3 regions of the Pilosibacter fragilis genome follow, and region 3 is predicted to be linked to each of the others. Evidence: a T-box and tRNA genes for the amino acid it is inferred to sense, from the RefSeq annotation. Region 3 holds a T-box; the other regions hold tRNA genes.

Region 1 (5,199 bases), on a different contig from region 3:
TTGTGCTGGATCCGAAACAGGAAGGCGGAGAGAAAGAATCTGACCAGGATATTGCGGAGCGTGTGGAAAGCACGGACGGCGGTAAGGAAACGCTGACAGATGGCGGCGTAGATCTGGCAGAAACAGATGAAGCGGGAGCTGATCCTGACCAGAAGAATACAGATGCAGGAACGGAGGCTTCCGGCAGCGGAAATTCGGATCCGGAAGCCATAGAACTCCCCTCATCCTATGACATCCGTGAGCATCGGACTGTCTCCGTCTCCGACCAGGGAGATCTTGGCACATGCTGGGCGTTTGCGGCGTTAAAGGCGGTGGAGACCTCCATGCCGGAGTCCATGGCGGTGCCGCTCTCGGCGGACCACATGTCGATCCATAACAGTTTTGGGATCAGCCAGAATTCCGGCGGCGATTACAGTATGGCGATGGCGTACCTTTTAGCCTGGCAGGGACCTGTCTCTGAGGAGGATGATCCCTATGGGGACAGCACTTCGCCGGACGGTCTTGCACCTGTCTGCCATGCCCAGGAGATCCGGATCCTGCCGGAACGGAATTACGACGCGGTAAAACGGGCAGTGTATTTATATGGCGGTGTCCAGACGTCCCTCTACCTCCCGTCAGAAAACCGGGTGAGTGATGAGGATGTCTGCTACAAAGGCAGCGAAGAACCGAACCATGACGCGGTGATCATCGGATGGGATGACAACTATCCGAAAGAAAAATTTGCATCGACCCCGGAATCGGACGGAGCGTTCCTCTGCGTGAACAGCTGGGGAGAGAACTTCGGAGACGGCGGCTTTTTCCATGTGTCCTACGAGGACAGCTGGATCGCGGAGAGCGGAATCTCCTACTGCGGCATCGAACCGGCGGACAATTTCGACAGGAATTACCAGAGCGACCTCTGCGGCTGGACCGGGCAGATGGGATTCGGCGAGCCTGAGGCTTGGATGGCAAACGCGTATACAGCGGAGTCGGACGAGACACTGGAGGCAGTGGGCTTCTACGCTACGGCACCGGACACGGAGTATGAAGTGTATGTGTTTGACGGGGACAGCTTCCGTGAACATGTGGAAAACAATGTGAAATTTCAGGCGGACAGTGGAAAAATCCTGGCATCCGGGACACTGCCGGATACGGGATTTTATACGGTGAACCTGGCAAAGTCCCAAGGACTGGACGCAGGGGAACTGTTCGTTGTGGCGGTAAAGATCCGCACGCCTGGGACGACGCAGCCGGTGGCGGTGGAGTATGCTGGGAGCGGACGGACCGGAAATGTTGACATAGGCGACGGCGAGGGGTATATTAGTTTTGATGGCTCTTTGTGGGAACGGACGGAGACATCCAAGAGATGCAACGTGTGCCTGAAGGCCTACAGCCGGAAAATTGGAAAGTGAGAGATACATGGAACATAAAATTGTTTTTGCAACATCAAATGCCGGAAAAATGCGGGAGATCTGCGAGATTTTAAAAGACCTCGGGGCGGAGATCCTGTCCATGAAGGAAGCCGGTGTGGATATTGATATTGTTGAGGATGGAGATACATTCGCGGCAAATGCGTTAATTAAGGCAAAAGCCGTGTGGGAGAAGACAGGCGGGATCGTTCTGGCAGATGACTCCGGTCTTGTGATCGATGCGTTGAACGGGGAGCCGGGCGTTTACTCCGCGCGCTACATGGGAGAGAAGACTTCCTATGAAATTAAAAACTGGAACCTGATCCACCGCCTTGATGGTGTTCCGGAGAAAAAGCGCACGGCGCGTTTCGTCTGCGTGATCGCGGCAGTTCTCCCGGATGGAAGAACCCTGACAGCGGAGGGAACCATGGAGGGTGTGATCGCCCATGAACCGGCTGGCGCAGGCGGATTCGGCTATGACCCGATCCTGATGCTGCCGGAGTACGGAAAGACATCGGCGGAGATCACCATGGATGAGAAGAATGCCATCAGTCACCGCGGAAAAGCGCTTCGGGCGATGAAGAAACGTCTTGCAGAAGAGATCGGAGAATAAAGTATGAAAATTCTGATCGTGAGCGATACCCACAGAAGAGATGGAAATCTCAGGGAAATTATTGAGAAACAGTCCCCGTTCGATATGCTGATCCACCTGGGCGATACCGAGGGCAGCGAGGCATATTTTAAGGAATGGGTAAATAATGATAACTGCGTGATCCGCGTGGTGCGCGGAAATAATGACTTCTTCTCCCAGACAGACAGGGAGAAGGAGATCTCGATCGGAAAATACCGGGCATTTCTGACCCATGGCCATATGTACGGCGTATCTTTCGAGCTGGAGACGATCAAGGAAGAGGCGAGAGCCAGAAAAGCCGATATCGTCATGTTCGGACATACCCACAAGCCGCATCTGGAGTACTGTGAGGACGGGCTTGTTGTATTGAACCCGGGAAGTCTCTCCTATCCGAGACAGGACGGAAGAAAGCCGTCCTACATGCTGATGGAGCTTGATCGGAACGGTGAGGCACATTATACGGTCTGTTATGTGGATCAGGACAGGGATATTCCGTCGGGACTTTACTAGGCGGGACCGGAAATAATTGGCACAAAACAGATAAAATCAGAAAGCAGTTTTCGAAGAATAAGTTCGGAACTGCTTTTTGTATGAAATCAGATAGCTGCCTGCGCAGAAAGTGCGTATGCAGCCAATTGTAGAAGAAATGCCGCCGGAACAGAGATAGTGGAGGATTCAGCCTCGAATAAAGCCTCGAATAAATAAAAAAAGTGGTTGACAATCCAACCTATCTACGGTATAATTTTAAACGCATTTAGTGAACTTTTGTTTTTAAATGCTTTGCGAAATCCCCGGGGTGTGGCTCAGCTTGGCTAGAGCGCCTGGTTTGGGACCAGGAAGTCGCAGGTTCGAATCCTGTCACCCCGATTTTTATCGAAAAAAAGATAAAAAACTTGTTGACAAATGAGTGGATGTGAGATATAATCTAATGGTCAGCGAAAAAAGAAAAATTTTCCTGCGGGTGTAGTTCAATGGTAGAACACCAGCCTTCCAAGCTGGATACGTGGGTTCGATTCCCATCACCCGCTTTGCTTTTGCGAAAAAGCATAATGAGTCTGTAGCTCAGTTGGATAGAGCAACGGCCTTCTAAGCCGTGGGTCGGGGGTTCGAATCCCTTCAGGCTCATTTGAAATCAAGTGTGATTTCGAATTTTATATTATGGTGGGTATAGCGCAGCTGGTTAGCGCGCCAGATTGTGGCTCTGGAGGCCCAGGGTTCGAATCCCTGTATCCACCCGTATTTCCCTGGGAAGCAGTTCCCGGGGCTTTTTTGTATTTTATGAAAGGTTAGATTTGAAGGAAGATCTGGACGTGTGCGCGGATGCGGTGGAACATTGTCGGGAAAGCATTCTGAAGATGATTCAGGAAATAGAAAATGAACTCAACGAAAATGAAGAAAGCTGAATTTCCATAATAGAAATTCAGCCTTTTTCCGCTGGGCCAGCGGGATTCGAACCCTCGAGTGCAGGAGTCAAAGTCCTGTGCCTTACCGCTTGGCGATGGCCCATTGCCATAACATTAGTATTCTATCATAAGACTGAAAAAAAAACAAGCAGAGGATTGGCAACTTGCCATCTGGTTTGCCATATGCTGATCTGGATGAGAAAGCGCATGGCAGAACTGTAACTATGGTTTGACAGGAAAGGAATATAGCAATGACAGAGGAAAAAACAGCAAAGGTTGTGGAAAACACAGAAAAAAACGGATCAGTCTGTTTAAAATCGAGAGGTGAGCTGGCGAGAGAATTGTTCCGGGAAGGTTACAACTGCTCTCAGGCGGTGACACTGGCGTTTGCGGATGAACTGGAGACGCGCGGAATCAGCAGAGAGATGGCGGCAGGCCTGGCGTCCTCGTTTGGCGGCGGCCTCGGAAGACTTCGGGAGGTATGTGGCTGTGTCAGCGGAATGGCACTGGTCTGTGGGGCTCTGGAAGGCTATACAGACCCGAAAGCGGCGGCGGAGAAGCAGGATCACTATAAAAGGATTCAGAAGCTTGTAACGACGTTTAAAGACGAGAACGGCAGCTATATCTGCAGGGAACTTTTATCGGGGATCAATTCGGATACAACTCCGGTTCCGGAGGCGAGAACGGAGAGCTACTATAAAAAGCGCCCATGTGCAGAGCTTGCAGCCTGTGCAGCGGATATTCTGGAGAGACACTTGGAAGAACTACAGAAATAGAATTGAATTTCCGATCTTGAGAAGAAAAGAACTCATCTCTGAGGTATCATTATGGCAACAAAAAATGACCCGCCGCAAAAGCGACGGGTCATTCTGCCGTTATATTTTACACAATAAGCTTTGTAAGCTGCTATACTCTGAATTAGAGGATTCCAGCCGGAAGAGCAACGCCTACGCCCGGTCCGAACGGAAGTCCGATCATCATCCAGATAACAACTACGATGATCCATGCGATCTGAAGAACGATGGACATCGGGATCATATTGGAGATCAGAGTACCGATCTTGAGATCCGGAACGTACTTTGTCTGAGCAACACTTAAGATCATCCAGATATATGCGGACATCGGTGTCCAGCAGTTGAACGGGGAGTCACCAATTCTGTAAAGTAACTGTGTGAAGCCCGGATGATAACCGAGGAGCATGAACATCGGAACGAAGATCGGAGCGAAAATAGCCCACTTCGCGGAACCGGAGGATACGAAGATGTTGACGAAGGAGCAGAGAAGGATGAAAGCTACACAGAGCGGAATGCCTGTGAAGCCAGCAGCCTCGAGTCCGTCAGCACCTGCGATCGCAAGGAGTGTACCAAGCTTTGTCCAGTTGAATAAGCCCTGGAACTGTCCACAGAAGAAGCAGAACAGAACGTAGGAACCCATACCGGCCATCTGCTTTGACATTGCCTTGTTGACATCAACAGCGTTCTTGAATGTGCCTGCAGTGAAGCCGTATGCAAGACCGCAGAGGCAGAACAGAACGAACAGGATCGGGATCAGGCCCTTTAAGAGCGGGGATCCGATAAACGCACCGTTCTCGCCGGAAAGAAGACCGGTGAAGAATCCGATTGCAATGATGATGATGTAGATGATCGCGGTAAGAGCTGCAGCATTAAGACCTTTCTTCTGCTGCGGAGTAACTTCTTCAAGTTTTGCTTCTCCGGCACCCTCGTATTTTCCGAAACGCGGCTCGATCATATGTACGGAACAGAATCCGATAACTGCT
Region 2 (5,199 bases), on a different contig from region 3:
CGCCGCATGGGAATCGATATCGAAAATAAAAATGGTGTTGTCACTGTCCACGGAAAGGGCATGCACGGACTGGCTGCCCCTGCCGAGACCCTGGACTGCGGCAACTCTGGAACCACCACAAGACTCATCTCCGGTATTCTCGCGCCGCAGAATTTCGACGTGACGCTGACCGGTGACGAATCCATCCAGAAACGTCCGATGAAGCGCATTATCAAGCCGTTATCCATGATGGGAGCTGATATCAAGAGTGTCCGCGGAAATGACTGTGCGCCGCTCAGGATCTGTGGAAAACCGCTTGCAGGGATCCATTACACTTCCAAAGTCGCATCTGCCCAAGTAAAATCTTCGATCCTGTTGGCCGGACTCTACGCAGACGGGCTCACAAGTATCACGGAGCCGCAGGTTTCCAGAAATCATACGGAACTGATGCTGAAGTTTTTCGGCGCAGAGCTGGAATCAAAGGGAACTACCGTTACGATCTGGCCGGCAACAGAGCTTTTTGGAAACCGGATCGATGTGCCGGGAGATATCTCCTCTTCCGTCTATTTTGTGGCAGCAGGCCTGATTCTGCCAAATTCCGAAGTTCTTATTAAGAATGTAGGCATCAACCCGACAAGAGCCGGACTCATCAAGGTCTGTGAGGCTATGGGCGCTGATCTCACCCTGTTAAACGAGGATCACGAGAACGCAGAGCCGACAGCCGACCTTCTGGTCCGCACAAGTTCCTTAAGGGGCTGTGTCATCGAGGGCGATATCATCCCGACTCTCATCGACGAGCTTCCGACCATCGCCATGATGGCATGTTTCGCCGAGGGGACCACGGTCATCCGCGATGCCGCTGAGTTAAAAGTCAAAGAATCCAACCGTATCGCCATCATGGTCGAAAACCTGCGCGCCATGGGCGCCGATGTGGAGGAGACTGAGGATGGCATGATCATCCACGGCGGAAAACCGCTCCACGGTGCCGTCGTCGACAGTCGCAAGGATCACCGCATCGCCATGACCTTCGCCGTAGCTGCCCTCGCTGCGGACGGGGAGACTGAGATCATTGATGCGGACTGCGTGGATATCTCTTATCCGGCTTTTTATGAGGAGTTGGAAAAACTTACAAAATAGTAAAAAGACCCGAATCCATCTGGTACTTCTCCAGAGATGGATTCGGGTTCTTTTTATAAAAACGCAAAAAGCCGTCCATTCCAAACAGTTTTCATCTTCACACAGAACAACAAAAAAACCCTTGATTCACAAGGGTTTCATCAGTAAGCTCCCGGCCGGACTCGAACCGGCGACCTACGCATTACGAATGCGTTGCTCTACCAACTGAGCCACGGAAGCACCTTTAAAAAATGCTGCTGCATAACGCAACAGCAAGTGACCTGTCCGGGAATCGAACCCGGGTTTACGCCGTGAGAGGGCGTCGTCTTGACCGCTTGACCAACAGGCCTTAGTATTTAAGTAAGTCGAGGCGACAAGATTCGAACTTGCGACCTCTGCGTCCCGAACGCAGCGCTCTACCAAACTGAGCCACGCCTCGTCTCGATTACGTACGTAAGTATAATATAGATTTGCGGAAATGTCAACAGCTTTTTTTGATTTTTTTCTATTTTTTGCATTTTATCTACATTATCTACATTTTCTACTCTTCTTCCCATTTTTAATCCGTCACACATGCCTGACGGATCAAATTTTTGAAAAGAAATTAACAGAAAAGTTTTCTTTTTAAACAGAATAGTGTTATAATATCCGAAAGAGAACTCATCGCATCTGCTTATCTCACTCATGAGGTCCCACTTCTTTAAACGCCGGATCATAACAGCCTTTCCGAGCGGGAATATCATCTCCATCTGGGAGAAGCACTCTGCGAAGATATGCTGTGATCCTGAAAAGAATTTGTCAGCCTGTACTGACCGTGTTCACACATCAGAGTTCATGTGCGTTCAACTTAAATTTTCCGTAATTTTATATCCAGAGGGGGCGTTTTTATGAAAGCAATCAGAATCCTTCTTTCCATTGCCATGCTGATCGCTGCCGGTCTCGGCGCTTTCAATGTAATTCCGTTGCGAACTGCGTACTTCACACTGATCATTCTTGTGGCGATCACTGTGAGTATCCGGATCATCCACCGGATCGCCGGCAACGGCGCCCCAAATACCATCATCCGGATCATCAGCGAGATCATCGCGTCCCTCTGTATCCTCGGCTTCGCATTCTTTACTTACCGCACGATCGGATAGATTTACGAGATATAATCGCAGGCTGGAAAATCAAAATCCATGCCTGCGATTGTTCTATATAAGATCACTTTTTCCTATATCTAACATTATATCCATTAATCCTTTTAAAATGCGCCCTTCGCATCTGATGAAAAAAATTTATCCCATCTACACAAATGTTTTTCGCTCTTTCTAAAACATATCTTACTGCAATAGAAAATCGTCCTCTGCTTTTATAGCAGGGACGCTTTTCTATTACCAGTCATCTATTTTTCTAGCGAGTCCTGTTGGTATGAACCACCACATAACTAATAAAATTATCAGTATTACATCCACTACCTTCCCTAAAAATTGCAAAGGAATCATAGCAAATCCTATAATAGGTAACGTTAATACCTGGATTATATATTGTACTAATTCCCCCAATGAGAAAGAGCCAAAAAACTTCGGCGGCGGATCGTCATAAGGGAATTTTTCACGAAAATCATAAGGATAGAGTAAATGTTTTATATACAATACAACTGCGGTAATTATAACACATTCCGGGTAAAACTTTATATATTTCAAATTTCACTGTTACCTCCCATCTCTACATCATCTTCTTGATCGTCTCGCAGAGTTCCGCTACAGCGGTCTCCTCGTTTCCGTTCTTGATATCTTCCACCACGCAGGTTTTGATGTGGTTGGATAAGAGAACTTTGCAGAAGCCGTTTAAGGCAGACTGGACGGCAGATACCTGAACCAGGATATCCGGGCAGTAGCGTTCGTCCTGAACCATAGCTTTGATGCCGCGGACCTGCCCCTCAATGCGGTTTAAGCGTGTCAGAAGATCTTTCTCTTCCTTTTCTGTTCTATGTTTGTGGCGGCAGTGGCAGACAGCGTCATCGGACGGTGTTTCTGTTTCGGCAGTCACCGTATTTGCTGTTGCTTCTGCTCCTGTTACCCCTGTTGTCTCCATATTTACATTTACTGTCTCCGCTTCTCCGGCACAGCAACATGATTTTTTCTCCATGCACAACCTCCCCAATCTTACGTTCCTACGATATCATGTTTTCTTCTCTGATCTGCCTCACAGGCATTTGCCTATATAGCAGGAAAGCCACCCCAGGAATCTTTCATCCCGGGGCAGCTGATATTCAATCATTTTTTGCAGTCAACTCTCAACCGATCACCTTGTAATCCTTATCCTCGATGGCTTTTTTAAGCACTTCGGTCGGAACATCTTTTGTGAGTGTCACCGTTGCGGTTCCTTTTACGTGATCTGCCTCTGCAACGGATACGCCGTCAATGGCCTCAAGTGCTTTTTTTACAGCTGCCTCGCAGTGCGGACACATCATACCTTCAACTTTTAATGTCTTTTCCATCATGTTACTCTCCTTTTCTTTATTGTTATGGATTTTTGTTTTTATCTTTTTGTCCCTGTCGGAACGCCGGATATCAAAGAAATTTAAGCGCAGGGCGTTGGATACAACGCAGAAGCTGGATAAGCTCATGGCTGCGGCACCAAACATCGGATTCAGTTTCCAGCCGAATACCGGGATCCAGAGTCCCATGGCAAGCGGGATCCCGATCACATTGTAGAAAAATGCCCAGAACAGATTCTCGTGGATATTCGTAAGCGTCGCACGGCTTAAGCGGATCGCTGCCGGGACATCGGATAAGCGGCTCTTCATAAGGACCACGTCCGCCGCATCGATAGCGACGTCGGTTCCGGCTCCGATCGCAATTCCCATATCGGCTCTCGTGAGGGCCGGAGCATCGTTGATCCCGTCACCGACCATGGCAACCTTGCCTTTTTCTTTCAGCTTTCGGATCACGCTCTCCTTGCCGTCCGGAAGGACTCCGGCGATGACCTCGTCGACGCCGGCCTCTTTTCCGACCGCCTTTGCAGTGCGCTCATTATCACCGGTCAGCATGACTACATGGATTCCCATGTTCTGGAGCTCCCGGATTGCCTGTGGACTGTCTTCCTTGATCATATCCGCAACAGCGATGATGCCCACAAGCTTCTCATTCTCCGCAAAGAATAGCGGAGTCTTTCCGCTCTCCGCGAGAGCTTCGGATTTCTTCTTCATATCTTCCGGAACAGCCACATGCGTTCCGATAAACTTCATGTTTCCGCCGTAGATCGTATTTCCATTTAATTTCGCAGAAAGTCCGTTTCCGGGAAGTGCCGCAAAATCTGTCACATCAGCTGCGGAAAGCCCCATTTCCTCACCCTTTAAGAGGACTGCCTTCGCCAACGGATGCTCGCTCTTCTTCTCGAGAGCGTATGCCATGGAAAGAAGTTCTGACTCGCTCACTCCCTCTGCCGGAACGAGATCTGTCACGCGGGGTTCCCCGCTTGTGATGGTTCCTGTCTTATCTAAGGCAACGATCTCTACTTTTCCCGTTTCTTCCAGAGAAACTGCTGTCTTAAAGAGAATTCCGTTCTTTGCTCCCATTCCGTTTCCCACCATAATGGCTACCGGCGTTGCAAGTCCTAAGGCACACGGACAGCTGATGACGAGAACGGAGATCCCTCGGGCTAAGGCGAACGCCATGGTCTCGCCTGCGAGGAGCCAGCCGATGGTCGTGATGATCGCGATCGTGATCACGGCAGGTACAAATATGCCGGATACCTTATCGGCGATCTTCGCGATGGGCGCTTTTGTTGCCGCCGCATCGCTGACCATTTTTATGATCTGGGAGAGTGTGGTATCCTCTCCGACTCTCGATGCCTCGCAGCGGATAAAGCCGGACTGATTTAATGTCGCAGCCGAGACAGGGTCACCTGCCGCCTTATCCACCGGAATACTCTCCCCGGTGAGAGCAGATTCATTTACTGCACTGTTTCCCTCTAAGACGATACCATCCACGGGTATATTTTCACCCGGACGGACCACGAAAATATCGCCTTTTTTAACCTGGGCGATCGGAACCGTAGTCTCAACGCCGTCCTTTTCGATCACGGCGGTCTTCGGGGCCAGCTTCATTAAACCTTTTA
Region 3 (5,199 bases):
TCCGCAGCACATCCACCCGAAATCCGTACGTCTTCTCCGCCTCTTCCTTCCAGTCGATCACGATTCTATCCCCCCATATCCTGCTCTGACCTTTTCCATCGACAACAATTCCGGCCCTCATCCTGCTGCCGGAATTTCCTTCTGCACAAGATATGAAATGAAAGGAGGGATTATTCCCCTGTTTCCAGAATACGGCCTGTACGTTTTTTCCTGCTTTCTGGCTGCCCGTCGTTAAATAAAAAAATGTGCCTTGGCACATTTTCGCGCCTCGCGCGGCCGCTTGCGACAACCTACATTTTCGCGCGAGTGCGCATCATCGACACGTTAGTGCCTTTTATGTAATAGGGAATTCCTTGGAATTTCCTATTGCACCAAAAAAGACACCTGCAAAATTCTCTGCAGATGTCCCTACTGACATTTTTATTTCTCTTTAAATTGATTGATTTTCTCCAATAATATATCTTTTTTATTTAATTCTGGTTTTTCAAGCACCAGATTCAAAAGGTACATGAGCCCGTCGCCGATCTGCTTTCCTTTTTCCAGACCTTTTGCGAGAAGATCGCCTCCGTTGACCGCCAGCTGCTTCAGGCTCACACAGTCTCCTGCCTCTTTGATCTCCTCAAAAAGCCGCAGGATCCCCGGAACTGTCTCATCTCCGTCCAGCTTCTTTAGCTGCATGGCTCCAAGGAACTGGTACTCCGTCACCCGGCTTAAAAGTCTCCGGATCTCGACCTTATCGACCGCAAGCGGTGCCTGGAATGCCGTGATCATGTTCTTTACGTTTCCAATAGTATCATTGTCAAGCTTTAATCCGCGAAGGATCTTCACCGCCTGCTCCGCTGTCATATGGCGCAGGAAACCGGCCCATCTATGGGATTTGTCCGCCGGAAGCGCAGCGATGCCAGCCCAGCATTCTTTTAACGGATCCATGGAATTTCTGCTCTCCAGTTCCCGTTCAAACACCTCCGTAAATCCTGGCGTCACATACTCCGCGATCCCCGTCGCGTCCACCATCCAGATCTTCTCCGGATGATCCGACAGCAGAAGCTTCGTGAGTTCCACCTGGATCCGCTCCTTGCTCACATGGACGAGGTTCGGCGCGATCTCAGCAATGGCCTTGTACGTCTCATCCTCGATCACGAAGTCCAGCTGTGCCGCAAACCGCACTGCCCTGAGAATCCGCAGCGCGTCCTCCGTAAACCGGTCCTTCGCACAGCCAACGCACCGGATCACCCGGCGCTTCAGGTCTTCCATGCCCTCAAACTCATCCACGATCCCCGTCTCATGGCTGTATGCCATGGCATTGATCGTAAAGTCCCGGCGCTTTAAATCTTCCCTGAGATCCGGCGTAAACTCAACCGTCTCCGGATGTCTTCCGTCCAGATATTCCCCGTCGATCCGGTATGTGGTGACCTCATAGCCGCTTCCATTCTTAATGATCGTCACCGTTCCATGCTTAAGGCCTGTATCCACGGTTTTCCCGAAGATCTCCTTCACCTGCTCCGGCTTTGCGGAGGTTGTAATGTCCCAGTCCCCCGGAATTCTCCCGAGGACTGCGTCCCGGACACAGCCTCCGACGATAAATGCCTCGTATCCATGGCTTCGTATATTGTCAATGATCCATTCCGCCTCATAGGGCATCTCAATTCTCACCGGTCCGGTTTCCTCCTTATAAATTAGTAATCATTTCCCCAGATTCTTAAGAACTGGGATCAGCCGTTTCGCCAAAACTGCCGCCAGAACACATAAAATAAAATCCTCACCGACCGTCAGAAGAAAGCAGTTGACAAACACGACCTTCCATCCGACGCTTACGCCAAGGACAAAATTGCTGCACACATAAAAATAGATCATCCCGCAGCCATAGTCTGCGAGAAGTCCCCAGAATGCAGAAAATAAAAGCCAGGAAAAAGATGTACTTTTCCTGATCTCATATACACGTCCCGTCACATAGGCCGCCGCCGCAAATCCGATCAAAAAGCCGAATGTAGGCTTTAAAAGATACGCCGGACCACCGCCCGTGGCAAAGACCGGGATCCCACACAATCCGATCACCAGATATGTCAGCACGCTGGCAAATGCCCTTTTTGATCCAAGCAAAAGCGCCGCAAGCAGCACAAAGAAAAACTGCAGCGTAAAGTGCATGGGCACTGGCTGTACCGGGATCGTGATCTTGAGAAAAGCTCCGACGCCGATGAGGGCTGTAAACAGCCCTCCGAGCGTCAGATCCCTGATATTCCATTGCTTCATTAATATGCTTTGCCCCAGTAAACCATCTTGGTTGCCGGTTTGCCGCAGCATACGCAGGTCTCAGCAAGCTTCTCCTGCTTGAACGGCATACATCTGGAGGTCACGCCGACCTGCTCCTTTAACTTGTCCTCGCATTCCTGGCAGCCGCACCACATCGCACGGATGAATCCCGGCTTGTTGTCAGCGATGTCCTTCATCTCTTCCATGTTGTGTGCGTCGTAGGTGTGGGCGTCACGGTGTGCTTTCGCACGCTCGTACATGTCATGCTGGATCGTCTTTAAGAGCTCATCCACCTTCTCTGCGATCTCGCTTAAAGCAACGGTGATCTTCTCGTGGGTGTCACGGCGTACTAATACAGCCTGACCTGCCTCGATATCCTTCGGTCCAAGTTCTACACGGACCGGGATTCCTCTCATCTCGGACTCGGAGAACTTCCAGCCCGGGCTCTTATCAGAATCATCAACTTTTACGCGGAAGTTGGAGAGAACCTCCTCGACCTCTCTTGCCTTCTCAAGAACGCCCTCCTGCTGCTGGCGGATCGGAACGATCACAACCTGAGTCGGAGCTACGTTCGGCGGAAGTACAAGACCCTCGTTGTCACCGTGTACCATGATGATGGCACCGATCATACGGGTCGTCATACCCCAGGAGGTCTGGTGAACATATTTTAACTGGTTGTCCTTATCGGAATACTGGATGCCGAAAGCCTTTGCGAAGCCATCGCCGAAGTTGTGGCTGGTTCCGGACTGGAGTGCCTTTCCGTCATGCATTAAGGACTCGATGGTATAGGTTGCCTCAGCACCTGCGAATTTTTCTTTATCTGTCTTCTGTCCGCGAACGACCGGGATCGCAAGGAAATCCTCGCAGAAATCTGCATAGAGGTTTAACATCTGGATCGTTCTCTCCTGAGCTTCCTCTGCTGTCGCATGTGCGGTGTGGCCTTCCTGCCATAAGAACTCTCTGGAGCGGAGGAACGGTCTTGTCGTCTTCTCCCATCTTACTACGGAACACCACTGGTTGTATACCTTCGGAAGGTCACGGTAGGAGTGGATGTCTTTCTGGTAGAAATCACAGAACAAAGTCTCGGATGTCGGGCGGACGCAGAGACGCTCCTGAAGCGGCTCAAGACCTCCCTGTGTTACCCATGCAACTTCCGGTGCGAAGCCTTCTACATGGTCTTTCTCTTTATCAAGTAAGCTCTCCGGGATGAATAACGGCATGTAAACATTCTTTACGCCTGCTTTTTTGAAGCGCTTGTCCAGTTCATGCTGGATGTTCTCCCATATCGCGTATCCGTCCGGTTTGATGACCATGCAGCCCTTTACGCTTGCATAATCACATAATTCTGCTTTTTTTACAACGTCTGTGTACCACTGCGCGAAATCGTCTTCCATAGAAGTGATGGATTCCACAAGTTTCTTCTCTCTTGCCATTGCTTTTCTCCTTTATATGAATTCTTGGATTGCATACATCTAAAATTTCTGAGGATGCAGGACGCCTGTTCCGTTCCGGGGCACTCCCCGTGGAAACGAAAAAGAATGTGCCTTTTTATGCAACAGGGAATTCCTCGGAATTTCCTGTTATATAAAAAAGGCTGTCGTCCACAAAAGGGACCGACAGCCGGCGTTACCACCCAAATTAGCTCCCGCACTTTACGGGAACTCTCCTCTGATATCCGTTAACGCCGGATCTACGCTGTACTTAGCAATGTAGTCATTCACTGCGGCAATCTGTTTTCACTGCCGTTTTCCACATCTCTCGCACAAAGCTCCGAGGCCGGTTCAACAACGCGCACATGGAAGCTCTCACCGTCTGCTTCCTCTCTGGGATGCCGCCATTCATCTACTTTCCCTCTTCAATGCCTGTCTGATATGCATATATGATGGATTTTAATGGATTTTTCCATGTTTGTCAAGACTCCGGGACGGATTTTGCAGGCCGGCATCACCATCCCGGAGTCTCACACTTTCTGTGTCCATTCTGAACACACGATCTTTAAAATATCAGCTTGATCAACAGCCATCCCGCCGCGATGCATAACAGCACCAATGCAAATGCCGTGGAAATTCCGAATACGATTGCTCCGACAGCGATGGATAAGATAAATCCAAACAAGCTCAGCACCGCGCCGAGAAGTTTTCCACATACGCCAAGCACAAGACCAACGCACTTAAAGATCACGACAAGAAATATGATCGCAAATAAAATTGACATGATTTCGCCTCCCGTCAAACAAAATCTCGAGGATTTCTTCGGCTTATTATATTCCCACTGTCAACATTTGTAAATATAAATCAGCTCCCAATCGCTAAATACCTGATCTGATGTTACAGTTCATGCTTACATGAACTGTAACCGATTTTGCCGATGCTTCGCATTCCAAATCGGCAAAATCCGCTGCCATAACTGTATTGTACGGGATTTTCAGTTCAGAAAATCCCTATCCATACACGGTAATGAGCCGCCCAGTTCCGTCCTTCTGGTAAACACGGTGGGAGATCGAGATAACAGTACGCCCTTCCGACGCGCTCTTTAATGCCCGGAGCACCATCTCCTCCGTCTCCGCGTCAAGGTTCGCCGTGATCTCATCGAGAAGCAGGATCCCAGGTTTTCCGGCAACGGCTCTCGCGATGGATAAGAGCTGCCACTGACCCTGGGAGAATATCTCCGGTTTACATAATGTGTCATAGCCATCATCCAGGCTCACGATCGTCCCATGGAGTCCCACGAGCTTCGCGGCCGCCTGCACCGCCTCGTCCCCGATCGCCGGGTCAAACAGTGTGATCTGGTCGCGAACCGTGCCCGGAACCATATGAAAGGACTGTTCCACATAGCCGAACTTCTTTCTTTTCTCCTTGTCAGAGAGCCGATATGCCGCCTCGCCCTCAATCAGAGCCTCACCGGAATTCGGGCGATAGAGTCCTAAAAGCAGCTTAAAGATCGTACTCT

Evidence for each region. A T-box is a leader RNA that pairs with one kind of tRNA and senses whether it is charged. The one in region 3 lies ahead of proS (proline--tRNA ligase), so its partner is inferred to be a tRNA-Pro.
Region 1: it encodes a tRNA-Pro, which carries the amino acid that the T-box ahead of proS (proline--tRNA ligase) is inferred to sense. The anticodon was not compared.
Region 2: it encodes a tRNA-Pro, which carries the amino acid that the T-box ahead of proS (proline--tRNA ligase) is inferred to sense. The anticodon was not compared.

What each region holds. Positions count from the first base shown of each region.
Region 1 is NZ_JAVYJB010000005.1:246,276-251,474, forward strand. It holds gene ABCW45_RS06885 (lectin like domain-containing protein) at 1-1,391, shown strand, start outside; gene ABCW45_RS06890 (XTP/dITP diphosphatase) at 1,399-2,001, shown strand; gene ABCW45_RS06895 (metallophosphoesterase family protein) at 2,005-2,529, shown strand; tRNA gene ABCW45_RS06900 (tRNA-Pro) at 2,812-2,886, shown strand; tRNA gene ABCW45_RS06905 (tRNA-Gly) at 2,977-3,047, shown strand; tRNA gene ABCW45_RS06910 (tRNA-Arg) at 3,071-3,144, shown strand; tRNA gene ABCW45_RS06915 (tRNA-His) at 3,181-3,254, shown strand; tRNA gene ABCW45_RS06920 (tRNA-Gln) at 3,454-3,525, opposite strand; gene ABCW45_RS06925 (C-GCAxxG-C-C family protein) at 3,674-4,198, shown strand; gene ABCW45_RS06930 (AbgT family transporter) at 4,341-5,199, opposite strand, start outside.
Region 2 is NZ_JAVYJB010000002.1:214,747-219,945, forward strand. It holds gene aroA (3-phosphoshikimate 1-carboxyvinyltransferase) at 1-1,116, shown strand, start outside; tRNA gene ABCW45_RS02300 (tRNA-Thr) at 1,263-1,335, opposite strand; tRNA gene ABCW45_RS02305 (tRNA-Glu) at 1,373-1,444, opposite strand; tRNA gene ABCW45_RS02310 (tRNA-Pro) at 1,461-1,534, opposite strand; gene ABCW45_RS02315 (hypothetical protein) at 1,983-2,234, shown strand; gene ABCW45_RS02320 (hypothetical protein) at 2,469-2,780, opposite strand; gene ABCW45_RS02325 (metal-sensing transcriptional repressor) at 2,803-3,225, opposite strand; gene ABCW45_RS02330 (heavy metal translocating P-type ATPase) at 3,374-5,199, opposite strand, start outside.
Region 3 is NZ_JAVYJB010000010.1:131,488-136,686, forward strand. It holds gene ABCW45_RS11135 (protein kinase family protein) at 1-61, opposite strand, end outside; gene ABCW45_RS11140 (CCA tRNA nucleotidyltransferase) at 421-1,653, opposite strand; gene ABCW45_RS11145 (biotin transporter BioY) at 1,684-2,250, opposite strand; gene proS (proline--tRNA ligase) at 2,250-3,683, opposite strand; T-box leader at 3,856-4,118, opposite strand; gene ABCW45_RS11155 (hypothetical protein) at 4,246-4,464, opposite strand; gene ABCW45_RS11160 (ABC transporter ATP-binding protein) at 4,691-5,199, opposite strand, start outside.